Regions from separate parts of the Mycobacterium sp. pW045 genome, predicted to be linked through region 3. Evidence: predicted binding sites of a transcription regulator. Region 3 holds the regulator's gene; each other region holds the start of a gene.
The links. The regulator LexA, encoded in region 3, represses DNA repair genes until DNA is damaged. The targets are predictions, from matches to a motif close to CGAACANNTGTTCG.
Positions count from the first base shown of each region.

Region 1: cofD (2-phospho-L-lactate transferase) is a predicted target of LexA. The motif match lies at 3,349-3,362, and genes of this name have one in related genera.
Region 2: ACAG20_RS14220 (HNH endonuclease signature motif containing protein) is a predicted target of LexA. The motif match lies at 2,688-2,701, and genes of this name have one in related genera.

Region 1 is NZ_JBGGKU010000003.1:345,863-353,035, reverse strand. Features, by position in the region: gene ACAG20_RS06560 (TobH protein) at 1-425, opposite strand, end outside; gene ACAG20_RS06555 (phosphomannomutase/phosphoglucomutase) at 422-1,834, opposite strand; gene ACAG20_RS06550 (DUF3499 domain-containing protein) at 1,893-2,321, opposite strand; gene ACAG20_RS06545 (metallopeptidase family protein) at 2,413-2,868, shown strand; gene ACAG20_RS06540 (WhiB family transcriptional regulator) at 2,894-3,220, opposite strand; gene cofD (2-phospho-L-lactate transferase) at 3,627-4,619, shown strand; gene ACAG20_RS06530 (coenzyme F420-0:L-glutamate ligase) at 4,616-5,965, shown strand; gene ACAG20_RS06525 (NUDIX hydrolase) at 5,962-6,510, shown strand; gene ACAG20_RS06520 (sugar phosphate nucleotidyltransferase) at 6,543-7,173, opposite strand, start outside.
Region 2 is NZ_JBGGKU010000008.1:31,878-39,050, reverse strand. Features, by position in the region: gene ACAG20_RS14230 (amino acid adenylation domain-containing protein) at 1-111, shown strand, start outside; gene ACAG20_RS14225 (SDR family oxidoreductase) at 116-1,108, shown strand; gene ACAG20_RS14220 (HNH endonuclease signature motif containing protein) at 1,130-2,683, opposite strand; partial or broken gene ACAG20_RS14215 (dimethyladenosine transferase) at 2,800-2,931, shown strand; gene ACAG20_RS14210 (amidase family protein) at 2,946-4,403, opposite strand; gene ACAG20_RS14205 (FAD-binding oxidoreductase) at 4,494-5,855, opposite strand; gene ACAG20_RS14200 (FtsX-like permease family protein) at 5,881-7,173, opposite strand, start outside.
Region 3 is NZ_JBGGKU010000011.1:100,947-108,119, forward strand. Features, by position in the region: gene ACAG20_RS17595 (LGFP repeat-containing protein) at 1-687, shown strand, start outside; gene ACAG20_RS17600 (nuclear transport factor 2 family protein) at 688-1,140, opposite strand; gene ACAG20_RS17605 (NAD(P)H-dependent flavin oxidoreductase) at 1,162-2,145, opposite strand; gene ACAG20_RS17610 (helix-turn-helix transcriptional regulator) at 2,142-2,816, opposite strand; gene folE (GTP cyclohydrolase I FolE) at 2,905-3,510, shown strand; gene lexA (transcriptional repressor LexA) at 3,527-4,210, opposite strand; gene ACAG20_RS17625 (LysM peptidoglycan-binding domain-containing protein) at 4,423-4,923, shown strand; gene nrdR (transcriptional regulator NrdR) at 5,072-5,536, shown strand; gene ACAG20_RS17635 (peroxynitrite isomerase) at 5,573-6,058, shown strand; gene ACAG20_RS17640 (proteasome assembly chaperone family protein) at 6,068-7,051, opposite strand.

The DNA of each region.
Region 1 (7,173 bases), on a different contig from region 3:
TAGGGCGCGGCCACCACGACCCGCGCGCCGCGGCGCACCCCGGCGGCGGCCGCGGCGACCAGCGCGGGATCTCCCGGGTCATCGCCGGCGACCACCAGCACGTCCAGCGAGCCCATCCAGGCCGGGGCCTCGCCGGCCCGCACCAGCGGTTCGCGAGCCGAATCCCCCCGGGCCGCGGCCAGCAGGCTGCCCGCCGTCGCCGCCGCGCCGCGGGTCGCCACCCAGATCAGGGTGCGCGCCGGAAAGTCCCGGATGTCGCCGCGCACGGTGTCCAGGGCGCCCTCGGCGACCGCGGCGGCGGTGGCGCGCACCTGCGCCCCGGCCATCGACGCGGCCCACAGCGCCCCGTCGCGGTCAGCGGCCAGCAACGCCTCGGCGTCGTCGAGATCGACGGTCGTCGGGAAGGACCCGGGGAACGCGTTCACGGCCGTGACTTCTCGGCTGCGGTGACGGCCTCGACCTGTTCGGTGACCTGGGCCACCACCGCATCGACCGCGGCGGAATCGGGGGCCTCCACGTTGAGCCGCAGCAGCGGTTCGGTGTTGGAGCTGCGCAGGTTGAACCAGCTGCCGCCGCCCAGGTCGACGGTCACCCCGTCGAGATGGTCGACGGACGCCTGCTCGCCGAACGACGCGACCACGGCATCCGCATAGGCCTGCGCGTCGACGCCGTCGGCCAGGGTGTAGTTGATCTCGCCGGAGGCCGCGTAACGCTGGTAGTCGGCGGTCAGCTCCGACAGCGGCCGCTGCTGCTCGCCGAGCGCGGCCAGCACGTGCAGCGCTGCCAGCATCCCCGAGTCGGCCCCCCAGAAGTCCCGGAAGTAGTAGTGCGCCGAGTGTTCCCCGCCGAAGATGGCGCCGGTCTCGGCCATCATCGCCTTGATATAGGAGTGTCCGACCCGTGACCGCAGCGGCGTGCCGCCGCGCTCGGCCACCAGTTCGGCCACCGCGCGGGAGGTGATCAGGTTGTGGATCACCGTCGCGCCGGGTTCGCGGGCCAGTTCCCGCGCGGCGACCAGGCCGGTCACCGCCGACGGCGAAACCGGCTCGCCGCGCTCATCGACCACGAAGCACCGGTCGGCGTCGCCGTCGAAGGCCAGCCCGATATCGGCGCCGCTGTCGCGGACGAACGCCTGCAGGTCGACCAGGTTGGCCGGGTCCAGCGGATTGGCCTCGTGGTTGGGGAAGGTCCCGTCGAGCTCGAAGTACAGCGGCAGCAACGTGATCGCCGGCAGCGAACCGAACACCGCCGGAGCGGTGTGTCCGGCCATGCCGTTGCCGGCGTCCACGGCCACCCGCAGCGGGCGCCCGCCGGAGATGTCGACCAGGGAGTGCAGGAACGCCGCGTAGTCGGCCAGCACGTCGCGGTCGGAGACGGTCCCGCGGGATCCGGCCCGGTCGGCATCGGGCGCCACCCCGGCGATCAGCTCATCGCGGATCCGGTCCAGGCCGGAGTCGGCGCCGACCGGCTTGGCGCCCGCCCGGCACAGCTTGATGCCGTTGTAGGCGGCCGGATTATGGCTGGCGGTGAACATCGCCCCCGGGCAGTCCAACGACCCGGAGGCGAAGTAGAGCTGATCGGTGGAGGCCAGCCCGATCCGGATCACGTCGAGGCCTTGGGCGATCACCCCCTCGGCGAACGCCGCCGACAGCGGGGGCGAGCTGTCCCGCATGTCGTGGCCGATCACCACCTGCCGGGCACCCTCGTTGGCCATCAGCCGGGCGAACGCGGCGCCGACCTCGGCGACCAGGGATTCATCGATCTCCGAACCGACCAGACCACGTACGTCGTACGCCTTGATCACACGGTGGACAGCCGCAGCGGGCCGAGACATGGACAGGGCTCCTGACGAAGTGGACTCTTGACGCTCAAGCGTAGCCCGGAACGTCCGATCAGTCCGAAGGGTCCGGCAACACGCGCAGGTGGCCGCGACGCCTGCCGTTGCTCTTGCCCGGCGGGCCGGGCGGCGCCAGTACGCCGCCGCCGGGCGCGCCCCGCGAGCCGGTATCCGCCGGGCCGGCCTGCGGATACCACCCGTTGGCCGGCGCGGCTTGGCCGGACCGGCCCTCGCGCACCGCTTCGGCGAGCGCGATCAGGTCGTCCTCCTCGGGGGACACCCACGGGCCGGGGTGGCGGACCAGTTCCCAGCCGCGCGGGGCGGTGATCCGGCCGGCGTGGCTGAAACACAGGTCCCACGAATGCGGCTCGGCGGCGGTCGCCAGCGGGCCCACCACGGCGGTGGAGTCCGAGTAGACGAACGTCAACGTCGCCACCGCATAGTGCGGACACCCTGGCCGGCAGCAGCGGCGGGGAACCTTCACGCGGTCGAGGCTATCGTGGCGGCGCATCCCCGTGGCGCCGGACACGCGCAACGCGCGGCGACCCTATGCGCAACCGTTACCATCTTCTTTCGTGATCGCCACGCGTCGTCCATGGCGCGGCCGCGAACCCCGCGGACCGCTGCTGCCGCCGACGGTGCCCGGCTGGCGCACCCGGGCCGAACGGTTCGACATGGCGGTGCTGGAGGCCTACGAGCCCATCGAGCAACGCTGGAAACAACGGCTGGCGGCGCTCGACGTCGCCGTCGACGAGATTCCCCGGATCGCCGCCAAGGATCCCGACAGTGTGCAGTGGCCCCCGGAGGTGGTCGCCGATGGGCCGATTCCGCTGGCTCGCTTGATACCTGCCGGGGTGGATGTCCGGGGTAACCCGACACGGGCGCGAATACTGTTGTTCCGCAAGCCGATCGAGCAACGCGCGAATGACAGCGTGGAACTCGGGGATTTATTGCACGAGATCCTGGTGGCTCAGGTCGCCACCTACTTGGATGTCGAGCCCACCGTCATCGATCCGACGATCGAGGACTAGCGGCCGACGGCGGTGTGCGGCGCGCTCAGATGATGCCGCGCTTGAGGCGACGGCGCTCCCGCTCGGACAGGCCGCCCCAGATGCCGAATCGCTCATCGTGCGCCAGCGCGTATTCCAGGCACTCGCTGCGCACCGAGCACCGCTGGCAGATCTTCTTGGCCTCGCGGGTGGAGCCGCCCTTCTCCGGGAAGAAGGCCTCCGGGTCGGTCTGCGCGCACAGCGCGCGGTCCTGCCACTGCTCATTGGTGGCCGAGGCCGGGTCGAACGGGTCGAACTCGTCGTAGTCGTCGAGCTCCGGGACCAGGCTCAGGTGTGGCCGGCTGGGCGCCGGGTCGGCCTCGGCTGGTGCCATGAATCCGGTATTGGCATGCGGTGTCGCTCCCATTACGCCCCAAAGGTGCTCATAGGACATGCTCCGCTCCTCACCTGGTTGCGCGATTCTGATGTGTCGCCCGTATTGCGATGCTCTGCATCCCAATTCGAACATGTGATCGAATCTCGGTCTGCGACACCGAAATCGGCTGGCCAACCGCGAAATGACACTGATGTGATTAGACACGGGATGACTGGTCCGGTCAAGCCGAATGGCGAAATTCCTTACCATCTCGTGACCGATTTCGGACGTGTCCGAGACCGGCGAGTCCGTGTCATCTAGCCCACACCCCCGTTTCGGCGTGTCTTACCGGGGCCGGCCGGGCGGCCCGCTGTGGCGGTCCGCCACACCGGTCGCGGCCACGTCAACGGTACTGTCGTGCGCTGTGAAGGTCACGGTTCTCGTCGGCGGGGTCGGCGGCGCGAAGTTCCTGCTCGGCGTGCAGAAGTTGCTGGGCCTGGGCCGGTTCGGCGAGGCCGACGCTACGGCACACGAGTTGACCGCCGTCGTCAACGTCGGCGATGACGCCTGGATGCACGGGGTGCGCATCTGCCCGGACTTGGACACCTGTATGTACACGCTGGGCGGCGGGGTGGACCCCGAGCGCGGCTGGGGTCACCGCGACGAGACCTGGCACGCGATGGAGGAGTTGGCCCGCTACGGGATGCAACCGGACTGGTTCGGTCTCGGCGACCGTGACCTCGCCACCCATCTGGTGCGCACCCAGGCGCTGCGCGGCGGCTACCCGCTGACGGAGGTGACCGCGGCGCTGTGCGACCGCTGGCAGCCCGGCGCGAGGCTGCTGCCAGTCACCGACGACAGCTGTGAAACCCATGTCGTGATCACCGATCCCGCCGACGACACCCAGCGTGCGATCCACTTCCAGGAGTGGTGGGTGCGCTACCGCGCCGAGGTGCCCACGCACGGATTCGGCTTCGTGGGCGCCGAGAAGGCCAACGCGACACCGCAAGTCCTCGAGGCCATCGCCGACGCCGACATCGTGCTGCTGGCGCCGTCGAATCCGGTGGTGAGCATCGGCGCCATCCTGGCCATTCCCGGCATCCGGGCAGCGCTGCGGTCCACCCCGGCGCCGGTCGTCGGCTACTCGCCGATCATCGCCGGAAAACCGTTGCGCGGCATGGCCGACACCTGCCTGAGCGTGATCGGTCTGGAGTCCAGCTCACACGCCGTGGGTCAGCATTACGGGTCGCGCAGCGGGACCGGGATCCTCGACTACTGGCTGGTGCACGAGGGCGAAGCCACCGCCGACGAGCCGGCCGGTATCACCGTGCGCAGCGCCCCGCTGCTGATGACCGATCCGGCGGCGACGGCCGAGATGGTGCGCGCCGGGCTGGATGTCGCGGGCGTGTCACCGTGACGGGTCGCGGCGAACACGGCAGTGCCGCCAAGGTTCAGATCCTGCCGGTCACCGGCTTGGGCGAGTTCCGGCCGGGTGACGATCTGGCGGGTGCGCTGGCGCAGGCCGCGCCGTGGCTGGCCGACGGCGACATCGTGGTCGTCACCAGCAAAGTGGTGTCCAAGTGCGAGGGCCGGATCGTGCCGGCGCCCCACGACCCCGAGGCGCGTGACGCGCTGCGCCGGCAACTGGTCGAGGCCGAGGCGGTGCGCGTGCTGGCCCGCAAGGGCCGCACCTGGATCACCGAGAATCGGCTCGGGCTGGTGCAGGCCGCCGCCGGCGTGGACGGCTCCAACGTCGGCTCCGACGAACTCGCGCTGCTGCCGGTCGATCCCGACGGCAGCGCCGCGACGTTGCGCGCCCGGCTGGCCGAGCGGCTCGGCGTCGACGTCGCGGTGCTGATCACCGACACGATGGGTCGTGCCTGGCGCCATGGGCAGATCGACGTCGCGATCGGGGCGTCCGGCCTGACCGTGCTCAACGGCTACGCCGGCGCCGTCGACCGGCACGGCAACGAGCTCGTCGTCACCGAGGTTGCCGTCGCCGACGAGCTCGCCGCCGCCGCCGACCTGGTCAAGGGCAAGCTCACCGACGTCCCGGTGGCGGTGGTGCGCGGTGTCGTCAGTCCCGACGACGGATCCACCGCGGCCGCGCTGGTGCGCTCCGGGCCCGAGGACCTGTTCTGGCTCGGCACCGCCGAGGCCATCGAGGCCGGACGCCGGCAAGCCCAGCTGCTGCGCCGCTCGGTGCGCGCGTTCTCCGCCGAGCCGGTGCCGGCCGAGACGATCACCGACGCCATCGCCGAGGCGCTGACCGCCCCGGCGCCCCACCACACCCGGCCGACGCGGTTCGTCTGGCTGCAGAGCCCGGGTGTGCGGACCCGGCTGCTCGACGCCATGGCCGACAAGTGGCGCGCCGACCTGGCCGGCGACGGCAAATCCCCCGAGGCCGTCGAGGCCCGGGTCGCGCGCGGCCGGATCCTCTACGAGGCACCTGAAGTCGTCATCCCGGTGATGGTTCCCGACGGGGCGCATGACTACCCCGACGCGGCCCGCACCGCCGCCGAACACACCATGTTCACCGTCGCGGTCGGTGCCGCGGTTCAGGCGCTGCTGGTGGCGCTGGCGGTGCGCGGTGTCGGCAGTTGCTGGATCGGGTCCACCATCTTCACACCGGATCTGGTACGGGCCGAACTGGATCTGCCGGCGGACTGGGAACCGTTGGGCGCCATCGCTATCGGGTATGCCGCCGAGCCGCCCGAACCCCGGTCGCCGGCCGCCGTCGATGACCTGCTGGTACGCCGGTGAGCACGCACGACTCCGCCGTCGAGGCGCTGATCGGGTGGGCCGCACCGGATTTCGCGCAGGACGCACTGCGCCACGCGGTGCTGGCGTTCCTGACAGCCCGGCCCGATGCGTGCGCGCGCGAATGCGTGCCCGGCCACATCACCGCTTCTGCGCTGGTGCTCGACCACACCGGTGAACACGCGCTGCTGACGCTGCATCCGCGGGTCGGCCGCTGGGTGCAACTCGGCGGGCACTGCGAGGACTCCGACGCCGATATCGTCGCCGCGGCAATGCGTGAAGCCACCGAGGAATCCGGCATCGCCGGGCTGCGGCTGGAGCCGCAGCTGGCGGCCGTGCATGTGCACCCGGTGACCTGCTCACTGGGGATCCCCACCCGGCATCTGGACCTGCAGTTCGTGGCGCACGCGCCGGCCGGGGCGCAGATCGGGATCAGTGACGAGTCGGTCGACCTGCGCTGGTGGCCGGTCGACGCGCTGCCGCCGGATGCCGACGACGCGCTGCGGTATCTGGTGGGGCGGGCCGTCGCCACCACCCGCATCGGTTGACACCGAGCGCAGCGTCAGCGGGGAGACCGGGCTCAGATGTCGCTGGAGTAGCGGATCCCGCAATCCGGGATCGAGACCCCCGGCCACACCCGTGCGCCGCGCAGCAATTCGCAGCGCGCCCCGATGTCGGCGCCGTCGCCGATCACCCCGTCGCGGATCAGCGCGCGCGGCCCGATCCGGGCGCCGAACCCGATGATCGAGCGTTCGATCACGCTGCCCGCTTCGACTTTCACACCGTCGAAGATCACCGCGCCGTCCAGCCGGGCGCCGGGGCCGATCTCGGCGCCGCGCCCGACGACCGTGCCGCCGATCAGCACCGCGCCCGGCGCCACTGCGGCGCCGTCGTGCACCAGCGACTCGCCGCGCCGGCCGCCCAGCGCCGGTGACGGCGCGATCCCGCGCACCAGATCCGCCGAGCCGCGCACGAAGTCCTCGGGGGTGCCCATGTCGCGCCAGTAGCTGGTGTCGACGTAGCCGCAGACCTTGACCCCGTCCGAGAGCAGCGCCGGGAACACCTCGCGCTCCACCGAGACCGCCCGGCCGCGCGGAATGCGGTCGATGACGTTGCGCGACAACACATAGCAGCCGGCGTTGATCTGGTCGGTCGGCGGGTCCTCGGTCTTCTCCAGGAACGCGGTGACGCGGCCGTCGTCAGTGGGCACG
Region 2 (7,173 bases), on a different contig from region 3:
TACCAGATCGCCGACGCGCGGCAACGCGGCCTGGCCAAGTCCGGCGACGTCGCGTTGATCATGGCCGTCGGCTCCGGTGTCGAGGTCGGCTGCACGACCTACCGGTTCTGATCTGATGCGCGCATTCGTCACCGGGGGAACCGGTTTCGTCGGCTCGAACCTGGTCGCCGCGTTGCTGGAGCGCGGCATGCAGGTGCGGGTGCTGCGTCGCTCCACCTCACCGATGGCGGCACTGGCCGGCCTGGAGTGCGAGACCCGCGTCGGCGACGTCAACGACGGCGTCGAGGCGCTCACCGAGGCGATGGCCGGCTGCGACTGGGTGTTTCACACCGCGGCGATCTCGGACTACTGGCGTTACCGCACCCAGACCCGGCTGTATCGCACCAACGTCGACGGCACCCGCGATATGGCCGCCGCCGCCCAGCGCGCCGGAGTCGAGCGTTTCGTCTATACCAGTTCGCTTGCCGCGCTGGGTATTCCGTCGCGGGGTCACGAGTTGGTCGAGACCGATGAGTTCAACATCCGCCCGAGGCAGTTCCCGTACGCGCACAGCAAGCACCTCGCCGAGGCGGAACTGCGCAAGGCGGCTGCGGCCGGCCTGCCGGTGGTGATCGTCAACCCGTCGGCCGTCATCGGACCCCGCGATGTCAACCGCATCGCCAGCGCCATGCTCGTCGAAGCGCAGCACGGCCGACTGTGGTTCGCCGCACCCGGCGGCACCAACTTCGTCTCGGTCGACGATGTGGTGGCCGGGCACATCGCGGCCGCCGAGCGGGGCCGGATCGGGGAACGCTACATCCTGGGCGGTGAGAACCTGTCCTTCCGTGCGGCATTCACCGAAGCCAACAAACTCTTCGGTCGGCGTCCACCGTCGGTCATGTTGCCGCGCTGGTTCATTCCGGTGGCCGCGGCGGGTGTCAGCGTGGCCCGCGCCGTCGTCGGACCGCGACTGCCGATCGACGCCCGCCAGATGCGACTGTCCACCGCGGACATCTTCGCCGACGCCACCAAGTCCCGCGAGGAATTGGGTGTGCCGTTCACCCCGTTCGCCACCGCGCTGCGGGCCGGCTACGAGTGGTACCGCGACAACGGCTACCTGGACCGCTGACCAACCGGCGGCAGCACGTCGTCATCCGGCTTCCGCCCAGTTGTCGTCCTCGAAGATGTGCCGTTGCGCGAGGCCCTCGACGGCCACAGCTTCGTAGGCAGCCTCGTCGAACAACGGGTCGTCGAATACCGGGTCGTCGCGCGGTGGCCATTCGTCGTCGGGTGGTGGTGGTTGCTCGTCGGGCGGATCATCGGGTGGCCGGTGGCGGTGGTAGTCGATGACGGCTTCGATGAAGTGGAAGGGATTGACTCGCGGCTGGCCGTGGTCGACTTTTGCCGGTGGGATCCATTCGACGCGGCCGGAGTCGCCGAGTCGGGTGACCCAGCCCTGCTCGCTGGCCATCCGATTATCCGGGGCACACGCCAGCGCGAGGGAATCGACGTCGGTTTGGCCGTTGTTCGCCCAATCCTGTTCCAGATGGTGCGCCTGGGAAAGATATCCCGACACCGTGCACCCGGGGCGGGTGCAGCCGCGGTCGCGGGCGTGCAACACGATGCGCTGGTCGGCAGAGGCGAGTCGTTTGGCCCGGCCCAGCCACAGCGCCCGACCTTGGCCGTCGAAGACACTCAGGTAGTGATACGCGTGGCCGGCCATCCGCAGCAGGTCACTCATCGGCAGCAGGCTGCCGCCGGCGGTGTGCGCCTTGCCGGCCGCAGCCTGCAGTTCGGCCAGCGTGGTCGAGACGATCACCGTGACCGGCAGACCATTGAGCTGCCCCAGATCTCCACAGGCCAGTACCGCCCGCAGTGCGGCCAGCAGCGCGTCATGGTGGCGTTGATCGCGGGTGCGGTGATCAGCCTGGATCTGCGCTTGGCTCGGCGTGCCACTGACACAGGGCGTTTCGTCGGCGGCGTTGCACATGCCCGGCGCCCCCAGTTTGGCCAGGATCGGCTCCAGGGTGGCCCGCAACTCCGGGGTGATCTTGCCGGACACGGTGCTCATCCCGTCGGTGTCCTGGCGACCCAGTCGCAGGCCGCGCCGGGCTTGGCGCTCACGGTCATCGGGCTCGTCGCCATCTTGATCCAGCACCGCGATTAGGTGTGCAGCCAGGCGTTGAAAGGTCTCCGGAGCGAACTCGGAGGCCAACGCCGCCAGATCGCGCTCGGCGCGCCCGCGATCGGAAGCACTCACTCTGGCGGGGATCTTCGCCATCGCCTTACGCGCGATCGCCACCTGCTCGGGGCCCACCCGCCCGTCGGCTTGGGCCGCTGCCAGCGCCGGAAGTACCGGTTCAAGGGGTTCGCCGGTGATGGAGGTGCGCGGGCCCAACTCGGCGGCCTCGTCCACCCGCCGGCGTACGTCCGCCGTACTGATTCGCAACCGCTCACTCAACGCTTTGGTCAGCGAACACCCTGCTAATACCTCATCATGGCCCTCAGCCACCAGCCGGGCCAAGATCTGGTGATCGATGGCCGGCGCCTGCCATGCCAACACTTCCCGGCGGGCCAGCACCTCCACCAGCTCCTCGGGGCTCAATGCATCAAACGAACACTGGGCCAACCGGGCATTAATCGCCTCCTGCTCATCGAGACACCCCATGATGGTGTCCCGATCGGCGAGCGCATCCCTACCCATAAACCGAACACTAGTTCGAGCATCCGACAAGAACCCGGGCTGATCAGTAGGCCTGATTCTAAGGGAATGGTGAGGAATTCGACTTACCTCAGTTCGGTGCTCAATCTGCCTCGGTGGAGACATTCGACTACCGGAACGGGGGTGCGCTCAAATTGAAGTTCTACGAGCTGACCCGGTCCGCCAGGACCAATGCCGCTGGCATTGAGGCGACACTGACGGGTTTGCGAGAGCGCTACCCGTTGGCGTAGCGCGCGACCGTTCGCTACCGGACCTGGGACAGCAACGCCTCGGTCGGCGGCCGGAGCTGAGCCCACGGCCGTACCGATTCGAGCTGTGCGGCAAGCGAAATCAGGGTTGCCTCGTCGTTGGCTCTCCCCACCAGGTGCACCGCCTCGGGCACGCCGTCGGCGTCGAAACCGGCGGGCACCGACATGGCCGGCTGACCGCTGTAGCACTGCGGGAAGGTGAAGGGGATGAACTTCAGCATCCGCAGCATCGCCCGGGTCGGGCCGTACCCCTCGAAGTAGCCCACCCGCACCGGCGGTATCGCCAGCACCGGTGTCATCAGGACGTCGAAGTCGGCGATCCGGCGCTGCGAGCGGGCGGTGATGCGGGGCTCGGCGGCGACCGCACGACGGGCGAGCCAGTCCGGAACCAGCCGGCTGGTCCGCGCCTCGGCCTGCATCCGCCGTTCCAGCAGTTCGGTTTTCGGGAGTCGGTCGATCTCATCGGCGAAGCCGTTCATGAACAGCGCGAGCACCGCGGCGATCCCCACCACCGGATAGACCGGGTCGCGTTCGACGACATCGTGACCCAGTGATCGCAACAACTCCGCGGTCTCAAGGACCGGGCGGCGCACCTCGTCGCTGACGTGCACCGGGACCACCGGCTTGAACGACATCGCGATCCGCAACCGCCGCGTCGGCGCCACCAGCGCGTCCATCAGCGGCGGCGCCGGCGGCGGTGACGGAATCTCGTCGTCGGGTTCGGGCCCGGTCATCGCGTCGTGCAGTAGTGCCGTGTCGACGACACTGCGAGCCAGCGGCCCGATGTGGTTGAGGCCGTGGAAGCGGTATGCCCGTTCGGGCGACTCCTTGGCGCTGATCCGGCCGCGCTGGCCCTTGAGACCGACCAACCCGCAGCAGGCGGCCGGGATTCGCACCGAGCCGCCGCTGTCGCTGCCGGTGGCGCCCGGCACCATCCCGGAGGCGACCGCCGCGGCCGAACCACCGCTGGAGCCGCCCGGGGTCCGATACAGATCCCACGGGTTGCGGGTCACGCCCCAGGTCGCCGATTCGCACACCGGGTAGGCGCCGAACTCCGAGAGGTGGGTCTTGCCGATGATCACCGCACCCGCGGCCCGCAGCCGGCGCACCGCGGCGCTGTCGGTGCTCGCCGGGCCGACATCGATTCCGGTGCCGCACATGGACGAAACACCGGCCACGTCGGTGTCGTCCTTGACCGCGATCGGCACACCGGCCAGCGGCAGCACCTCCCCGGCGGCCAACCGCCGCTCGATGCGCGCCGCCTCGTCCATCGCCCGGTCACCCAGCACCGTGCGGAACACGTTCAGCACCGGGTCGAGCCGGGCGATCCGATCCAGGTAGAGGGCCACCAACTCGCGCGGGGACACCTCCCGCTCACGCACCAGCTGTGCCAGGCGCGCAACACCGGCGAAAGCCAGCTCATGATCCTGCTCATGATCGTGCGCGGCAGACATCGTTGCGTCCTTTCCCCCGCGGACCACAATACCCATCGTGCGCTGGGCAAACGTGTGGCCGCGTTGGCGACACACTAAGAACTGCGAGCGTTAATCGGCGGGCGCGATGTTGTGGTTGAGCCTGAACCGATTCTGCGGGTCCAGCCGCGCCTTGAGTTCGGCGAGCCGCTGATAACCGGCATCGCCGAAGGTCGCCCGGATACGGTCCTGCCCTTCGTCGCCCACGAAGTTCAGGTAGGCGCTCGCCGGGCCGAGTGGGCGCAGGATCTCGAAGGCCTGCCCGGCCCACGCCGTGCACCGCGCGGTGTCGGCGGGGTCGGTCCAGGTCGTCATCAGATGGATGATGTACGGGTGGTCGCGGGCGACGACGGCCGTGGACTCCGGCGGAACGCGACTGGCGTACCCGCCGAGCCGGATCAGGTGCAGCCGGGTCTGCGTCGAGGGGCGTGACCGGCCGAGCAGCGCGATGCGCCGGATCGCCTCGTCGGTGAGCTCGGTGACGAACAGCGATTTCCAGTAGTTCAGCCAGCCGTACGGCGCCGTGTAGTCGAGGGCCTGCTGCCAGGTCGAGTAGTCCAGCGTGTGCTGCACCGCCACCACCGGCTTCGCCGCCGCGCCACGGACGTCGAGCAGGGCGCTGACATCGTTGCTGCCGATCGCGTCGGTCCGCGTTGAACAGGCCAGCACATTGACCAATGACTTGCCGGTGGTGAAGTCGGTGGAGAAATCCAGGATGGACGCCAGGTGGTCGGGTGCGTTGTCCATCTGGGCGCGGAAATGCTTGAGGGCCGCCTCGGCGTCGGTGTCGGGGTAGGACTGCACGCCGGCGGTCACCGCGTTCACGGGGTGCAGGCGCAGCACGAACTGCGCTACGACGCCGAAGTTGCCGCCTCCGCCGCGCAGCCCCCACAACACGTCCGGGTGCTCGGTCTCGCTGACGGTCAACACGTCGCCGGATGCGGTCACCAGTGTCGCACCGATCAGGTTGTCGCAGGTCATCCCGTGGGCGCGGGAGAGCCAGCCGATGCCGCCGCCGAGCGAGAACCCGCCGACGCCGGTCGTCGACACCACCCCGCCCGGGCAGGCCAGCCCGTGCCTGCTGGTCACCGGGTCGACGTCGCCCCAGGTGGCGCCGGCGTCGACATAGGCGATCCGCGCTTGCGCGTCGACCCGCACCCCGCGCAGCTGGGTCAGGTCGATGACGATGCCGCCGTCGGTGGCCGAATGACCGGCGACGCTGTGTCCGCCGCTGCGCACCGCGATCTCGGCTCCGGCGGCCACCGCGTAGCGCACGGCGGCGACGATGTCGTCCTGGGAGCGGCACTGCAGCACCAGGCGCGGCCGCTTGTCGATCATGCCGTTGAAGACCTGACGGACCTCGTCGTAGCGGGCGTCGCCCGGGGCGATGACTACGCCGGAGAATCCCGGCACGGTAGGGGCGGTCGCTGTCATGGCATCCTCGGTGTCGGCGGAGCTCTTACTCGTCGCGAAGTTCGGTCGCCGGAGTGGACCGCGTGCTCTTCCAGGCGGGAATGATGGCCGCGAAAACCGCGGCGACGGTGGCCAATACGGCGTAGAGCACCGCGTCCGACCAGGGGAACACCAGCGGGGTGATCAGGCCGACGTTGACCACGGCGGCCCGCCGGACCGCCTCGGAGATGGCGATCGACAGCACCGCCCCGAACAGGCCGCCGGCGGCGCCGGCGACGACGGCCTCGACGGTGGTGATGGAGAACACCCGCGCCCGGGTGGCCCCCAGCGCCTGGATCAGGGCCACCTCGCGCCTGCGCCGGATTCCGACCAGCAGCAGCGTCGAGAGCACCGAGATGAAGGCGATACCCAGCAGGCCGTACTTGAGGGTGTTCAGCGGCGTCAGATACCGGCCGATGGACGTCGCGATCTCCGAGGCGTAGCCGTCGGTGTCCACCGCGGTCACCGGCTGGTCGAACCGGGTGGCCCCGATGCTCTCGATGACCTGGCCGGCGGTGAACCCCGCTGCCGGCGTGGCGAAGATCAGGCCGGCGGGCTGCGGGCCGTAGATCTGCTCGGCGATCGTGTACGGCATGTAGATCCGCCGGCCGCCGTATTCGGGGGTGGCCACAATGGTGCCGATGCTCATCGCCTGCGCATCCAGTCCACTTCCAAATACCAGAGTGTCACCGATGTGGAGCTTCTTCTCCCGCGCGAGGACGCTGCCGATGACGACTTCATTGGCCTTCTGACTCGCCTCCGGGGATTGGCCGGCAAGTAATCCGAACGGAAATGTCGGCCGGTCCTGGGCCTGAATATGCGCCAGCGACCCGTCTTTGAGACTGATCTCGATTTCCGCCATCCGCTCGATCTTTTCCACCCCGGTCAACGCGTTCAGTTTGTTGACCGTCTGCGGGGCGAATCGGGCGTCCACGGGGCCGTAGTCGGCGAACTGCGTCGTGGTGATGGCAATGCGCCCGTCCGCCTGGGATTCGGCGACCCGGGTGGCGCCGATGTGAATCGCGACCAGGAACCCGGAGAGCAGGATCGCGACCACCACCGGCACTGCGATGGCGCCCGAGATCGCCGCGGTGCGCGAGCGGTCCGAGCGCAGCGCGTTGAGGGCGATGGTCAGCGTCGCCCCGCGCGACTTGTCCGGCCGCGGCCGCACGCTGGTGATGGCCTGCGCGCTCAGGTACGCCGTGGCCAGCAGCAGCCCGATGAGCGCGACCACCGCGCCCACGTCGGCGAGGATGGCCTGCCAGGCCACCAGGGCGCCGGACAGTGTCGCCAGCCGTGC
Region 3 (7,173 bases):
TGGAACTGGTTGTGGGTGCTGATCCCGGTCGCGGTGCTGGCGGTGCTGGGGGCGCTGGCGGGCGCGGCGATGTGGTGGCAGCGGCGCCGGCCGGCCCCGTCGGCCGCACGCCAGCCGGTCGCGGTGCCCGCGCCGGTCAGTGACGACTACGGTGACGATGACGAGCAGTGGGCGCACCATGAACAGCCGGACCACGAGGGCACCGTCCGGTTGCCGAGCCGCTACGGCAGCTCGTCGTCGTTCGGTGCGGCGCCCGAGGCCGAGGCGCCCGGTCAGCCGCTGCCGGAGGCGCCCTGGCTGCGCTACGGCGAGGCCGAGGCCGGCAACGAGCCCGACGACGATGACGACGCCGACACCGCGCCGACCCGGGTGGTGACCGAGGAGGACCTAGGAACCGGTCGGCACGCGGTGGGGCACGGGGCGTCGGCCACCGACTCGGGCTCGACGCAATCACGTGGCTTCGGCTCCGGCCAGCGCAGCTTCGGGGCCGGGGAGTCGGCGCATCCGGTGATGCACCTGCCGCTGGACGACCCCTACCAGCAGCCGGACGGCTACCCGATCAAGGCGAACATCGGCTCGGGGCTCTACTACACGCCGCAGAACGCCCTGTACGACGACACGCTCGCCGAGATCTGGTTCGCCACCGAGGAGGCGGCCCGGCTCAACGGGTTCACCAGGGCGGGCTGATCACCGCAGCGGCAGTGGCGTGTGCTCGTCACTGTCGGTGCGGGGCCCGAAGATCCGTCGCTGATCCTCGGTGATGGCGACGTCGTCGATGCTGGACTCGCGGCGGCTCATCCGGCCGTCGTCGGCGAACTCCCACAGTTCGTTACCGTAGCTGCGCCACCACTGGCCGGTCGTGTCACGGCTTTCGTACTGGTAGCGCACCGCGATTCGGTTGTCCTGGTAGCACCACAGCTCCTTGCGCAGCGCGTAGTCGCGTTCCCGGGCCCACTTGCGTTGCAGGAGCGCGACGATCTCGGCGCGCCCGGTGACGAACTCGTCGCGGTTACGCCATACCGAGTCGTCGGTGTAGGCCTGCGCCACCCGTTCGGGGTCCCGGGTGTTCCAGGCATCTTCGGCGGCTCGGACCTTACGGCGCGCCGACTCCGCATCAAAAGGTGGGCACGGGTCGAACATGGTGACCTCCTCGGTGATTCGTCACGGTGTCAGCCGTGCCAGTGCCTCGGCTGCCGGAACGATGTCATGGATGCGCCGACTGGTCTCGCCGGCGTAGAGCGCTGACCGGTCGACTGCGGCCGGGTCCATTCCGGCCAACGGCAAAGCCGGGGTGTAGAGCGGCACGGCGCTCCGCTGCGCGACCAGCATCGTCCCCAGCGCGCCCAGCGGCATCAGCCGCCCCAGTGGCGCGCCGATCCGGTTGAATGCCCGCACCGCCGGCGGACCGAGTTCGTTTCGCGCACACCAGCGTTCGGTGAGGGCATTGGGAACGACCCGGTGGGCCAGCGGCCAGCCCACCCCGAACAGCATGGTGCGGATGGTTCGTTGCGCATCCAGCACCTTCTGCTTGTAGCCCGGGTGGGCGCGCGACTCCTCGGTGAGCAGAAAGCGGGTCCCGGCGACCGCCCCGACGGCCCCGGCGGCCAGCAGGGCGCGGACGTCGTCGGCGTCGGCGACCCCGCCGGCGGCCAGCACCGGGGCGCCGTCGGCGGCACCGAGCACCTCCGGCAACGTCACGCCGAGCGGTCGATCGGCCACCAGGTGGCCGCCGGCCTCGACGCCCTGCGCCACCAGACCGTCAGCGCCGGCGGCCAGAGCCCGGCGGGTCTGGGCGACATCACCGGCGGTGCACAGCACCGGAATTCGCGCGGCCCGCAGCGCGGTGATCCAGCGCGCGGGAGCACCGTCGTGAAACACCACCAGGGCGGCACCGGCGGCGATGCACGCGTCGATATGGGGCCGGCGGACGAACGGCACCAGCAGATTGGCCGCCACCGGGCGCCCGCCGGCCAGCGCCACGGCGCGGCGCAACTCGGCGGCGAAGCTACGCGGATCGCTGAGCCCGACGGTGCCCAAGCCACCGGCCGCCGACACCGCGGCGGCCAGCTCTGCGCCGGCGACCCCGCCCCCCATTCCGGCCTGCATGACCGGGGCGGTCAGTCCCAGTGACTCCAGCAGGCTCACCGGTGCCCGCGCCTTGGTGCTCGGACGGTGACACAGCACCGCCGCTCTGACGGGGCCAGCGTGGCCCGCCGCGGCGGTTCGCCGGTGCCTTCCAGCATGCCCTCGATCAGTTGCAGGTTCAGACCGCACACCGCTTCGGTGTAGCGACGCGCCAGCCGTTCGAACGGACAGTTGCGCAGCTCGATGTCGCCGGCATCGTTGACCGCCGGCTCGTAGCCGAATTCCCGGAGGGCCTCCAAAACGCCGTGTTCGCTCGCCCCGGCCCGGCCGGCCCGGCGGGCCGCCGCCGAGACCGCCGCGCGCACCGCCGCCGCGTCGTCGTCGGCCATGGCGGTGACCAGCAGGTCGGCCAGCAGCCGGTAGTTGCGGGGCGGCACACTCACCGACAGCTCGTCCCGGGTGCGTGCATAGCGCTTGGCGGGGCGCCCCGCGCCGGGACCGGAGCGGCCGGCCGGCCGCGCGTAGCTCACCGACAGGATCCCGGCCTCGGCCAGTTTGTCGAGGTGGTAGGCGGCCAGTGTGCGGCTGATGCCGGCGGCGGTCGCGGCCTGCTCCCGGGCCACCGGCTCGTCGCACGACGCGACGTAGTGATAGAGCCGCTGCCGTACCGGATCGTCCAGGCTGCTCAACCCGGTCAGCGGATCCGGGTGGCCGCGGCGAGGGGACCTCATCGCCCCAATGTAACACCAAAAATAATTGACAAATAGGGCCTGACGCCGCCAATCTGAACGCAACGATGATCGTCGATGGGGGATTGAGATGTCGGTAGCGGTCTACGCCGATCTGCGAGCCGCCGATCGGCCGGTTCCCGACCTCGATGCCGCCGAGCGGGCCGCCGCGGCGCTGCTGCACGCGCTGGGCATCTCCACCGCCGGTGAAGCGCTTCGGGACACGCCACGGCGGATGGCGCGGGCCTACGCCGAGATGTTCACCCCGACGCCCTTCGAGGCCACCACCTTCCCGAACGAGGAGGGGTACGACGAGCTGGTGCTGGTGCGTGACATCGGGTTCCGGTCGGTCTGCGAGCATCATCTGCTGCCGTTCACCGGCACCGCCTGTGTCGGTTACCTGCCCGGTGACCGGCTCCTGGGTCTGTCCAAGCTGGCTCGGGTGGTCGATTACTTTGCGTGCCGGCCGCAGGTGCAGGAACGGCTCACCAAGCAGGTTGCCGACTGGCTCACCGACCACCTGCAGCCGCGGGCCGTCGGGGTGGTGATCCGCGCCGAGCACACCTGCATGACGTTGCGCGGCGTGCACGCCGGCGGGTCCACGACCGTCACCTCGACCCTTTCGGGCACGCTGCGAAGCGACGACCGCTCCCGCCGGGAGTTCTTCTCGCTGGCCGGCGTTGGCGGCACCGGGTAGCCGCCGAATCGCCCCGTCAGACTTTGCGGATGACCGTGACGACCTTGCCCAGCACCACCGCGTCGTTGCCCGGGATCGGGTCGAAAACCGGGTTGTGCGGCATCAGCCAGACCTGACCGCCGGTGCGCTTGAAGGTCTTGACGGTGGCCTCGCCGTCGATCATCGCGGCGACGATGTCGCCGTTGTCGGCAACGTTCTGCTGGCGTACCACCACCCAGTCGCCATCGCAGATCGCGGCGTCCACCATCGACTCACCGACCACCTTGAGCAGGAACAGCTCGCCTTCGCCCACCAACTCACGCGGGAGCGGGAAGACGTCCTCGACCGCCTCCTCGGCCAGGATCGGGCCACCGGCCGCGATCCGGCCGAGCACCGGTACGAATGTGGGTTCGGGCAGCGCATCCGAGCCGGCGACATCGCTGCGCGGCGCCGCGTCGGAGCCGGCCGCCTCCTCCGGACTGCGGACGTCGACGGCACGGGGTCGATTGGGGTCACGGCGCAGATAGCCCTTGCGCTCGAGCGTGCGCAGCTGGTGGGCGACCGACGACGTCGACGTCAGGCCGACGGCATCGCCGATCTCGCGGATACTCGGCGGGTAGCCCCGCTCGCTCACCGAGGCGCGGATGACGTTCAGAATGGTGCGCTGCCGGGCGGTAAGCGTCGAGTCGGGCGCTGGCGCTGTCTTGCTGCTGTCGCTCATAGCGGCGAATCTAGTCGTCTCGTCGACATTAATCAAACATGTGTTCGAGGTGTGTCGGGCGCACGTTCGAACCGCCGGCCGGCTGTCGGACCCCTTCGCTAATGTTTTCGACAACGAATCGATCACATGTTCGGACATCGAACATACAATCGATTACTATTCGAACAGTCGAGCGAACAGGGTCGCCGACGCCGAGTGAGGGAGAACCGCACATGATGCTCATCGACACGTTCGCTCCGACGTTCGACCCGGCCGAGCGCGCTCCGGTGGGGCCCCGGCGGCGCCCCGTCACGTCGGGTCGGGCGCATGCGGTTCACACCCGGCCGGCGCGAGTGGCGCGGTCGCGCCCGGACGGTGCGCCGCTATCGCATCGCGGTACCGGTGTGCTGATGTCGCGCACGGCGCATCGGCCCCGGCCCGCCAAACCGATCACGCCCGCGACGACCGTGGTGCTCGCCCTGATCGCCGCGGGGATCACGGTGTGGCTCGGTCTCATCGCCCAGTTCGGTGCGACGATGGCCGACGGCGGGTCCGCGGTGCCCGGCGAGCTGGGCGTGGTGCGGGTCCAGGGCGGCGAGACCCTGCAGCACCTGGCGGCCCGGGTCGCACCCGACGCGCCGACCAGCCAGGTCGTCGACCGGATCCGCGAGCTCAACAGCCTCGAGTCGGCGGCGCTGGAGGCCGGCCAGACGTTGATCGCGCCGATCGGCTGAGTGGCCGTCGATGTCCGGTCGGTCGCGGCATGCGGGCAGCACGGCGCGCCGCCCGGCGGCCGCGCAGGTACGCTCACAGTTGTCCCAGTGGCCGGTTTCGCCGCAACGCTTGCAGGTGTCCGGCTCTCGGCACGGCGAAGGAGCGGCCATGCATTGCCCGTTTTGTCGCCATCCAGACTCCCGGGTGGTGGATTCCCGCGAAACCGACGAAGGCCAGGCCATCCGCCGCCGTCGGTCCTGCCCGGAATGCGGTCGGCGCTTTTCCACCGTGGAGACCGCGGTACTGGCGGTGGTCAAACGCAGCGGTGTCACCGAGCCGTTCAGTCGCGAAAAGGTCATCAGCGGGGTGCGCCGGGCGTGTCAGGGCCGCCAGGTCGACGACGATGCGCTGAATCTACTGGCCCAACAGGTAGAGGACGCGGTGCGCGCGGCGGGCTCACCGGAGATCCCCAGCCACGAGGTGGGATTGGCGATTCTGGGTCCGCTGCGCGAACTCGACGAGGTCGCCTACCTGCGTTTCGCCTCGGTGTACCGCTCGTTCTCGTCGGCGGCTGACTTCGAGCGGGAGATCGAAGCGCTGCGTGAGCACCGCCAGGTGCCCACCACCGGTTGAGGCTCGCGGTGTCGCGGCGCGCACTACGCTGGCCCCATGGCACCAGAGCTGCACCCGAACCTTGGGGAGCTGGCACCGCTGCTGGGCACCTGGTCGGGCCGGGGCCGCGGGGTGTACCCCACCATCGCCTCGTTCGACTACCTCGAAGAGGTGACCTTCTCCCACGTCGGTAAACCGTTTCTGGTCTACGGCCAGAAGACCAAGTCGGCGGCCGACGGACTGCCGCTGCACGCCGAGACCGGCTATCTGCGGGTGCCGCAACCCGGCCGGATCGAATGGGTTCTGGCGCACCCGAGCGGCATCACCGAGATCGAGGTGGGCCGCTACCGCGTGACCGCGGACGGCGTCGAACTCGAGATGTCGGCGCCGACGATCGGGCTGGCCCCCACGGCCAAGGAGGTGACGGCACTGAGCCGCCACTACCGCCTCGCGGGTGACGAGTTGTCTTACACCCTGGACATGGGAGCCGTCGGAGAGCCGGCGCAGAACCATCTGACCGCCGCGCTGCGGCGAACGGGATAGGCCCGCCCGTCAGGCGGTGCCGTCGTCGCCGCGGTCCTTCCTGGCCTCCTGGGCCAGGAACCGCTCAAACTCGGCACCGAGTTCGTCGGCGCTGGGCAGCTCCTCGTCGCGGGCCAGCAGCGAGCGATTCTCCTGGGCGGCGATGAAGGCGTCGTACTGGCGTTCCAGCGCCGTCACCACTTGCGCCACCTCGGCGCTCGCTTCGACCTGTTCGTCGATCTTGGCCCGGATGTCGGCCGCGGCCTGGCTGAGTTCGCTCAGCGGCAGCTGCAACGAGCCGGTTTGTGCCGCCTGCCGCAACAGCGCCTCGGCGGCCTCGGGGTAGTCGGTCTGTGACACATAGTGCGGCACGTGCACGGTGAACCCGACCACCTCGTGGCCGTGCTGGGCCATCCGGTACTCCAGCAGGTTGGACGCACTGCCCGGGACCTGCACCTCGGCGATCCACGGAGTGAAGTCGGCGATCAACTCACGGTTGTTGGAGTGCGCCGTCAGCGTCACTGGGCGGGTGTGCGGGACCGCCATCGGGATGGTGCCCAGCCCGATGGTCCGCCGCACGCCGAGCCGCTCGGCCAGCAGCCGGACCGCGGTGATGAATCGCTCCCACTTGAGGTCGGGCTCCATGCCGGCCAGCAGCAGAAACGGCGTCCCCGCACTGTCACGCAACGCGTACAAGCTCAACTCGGGTTCGGCGTAGTGGGTGAAACGGTCGGTCTTGAACGTCATCACCGGCCGGCGGGACCGGTAGTCGAGCAGGTCGTCGATGGCAAACGACGCCACCAGTTCACTGTCGAGGGCGCTCTTGAGGTGGCCGGCCGCCAGCCGGATCGCATGGCCGGCGTCGGAGAAACCCTCCAGCGCGTGGATCAGCACCGGACCTTCGCCGTCCGGCGATGTCAGCTGCGGCGCCGGAACCTCAAGTTCGTACATGCCGCCCTGCTGGGCCTGGTAGTGCCGGTCCCGGTCGGAGCCGGTATCCGGGTGCTCGGCCATTGCCTTCGCCTCCTCGTCGTGCGGATCTCGATGCGGATCGCGCTGTCCATTTTCCCCTACGTCAGGCCGCACCGGAAAACGATGCGCGGATGTCAGCGAAAACGCCCGGTCAGCCCGGCCCC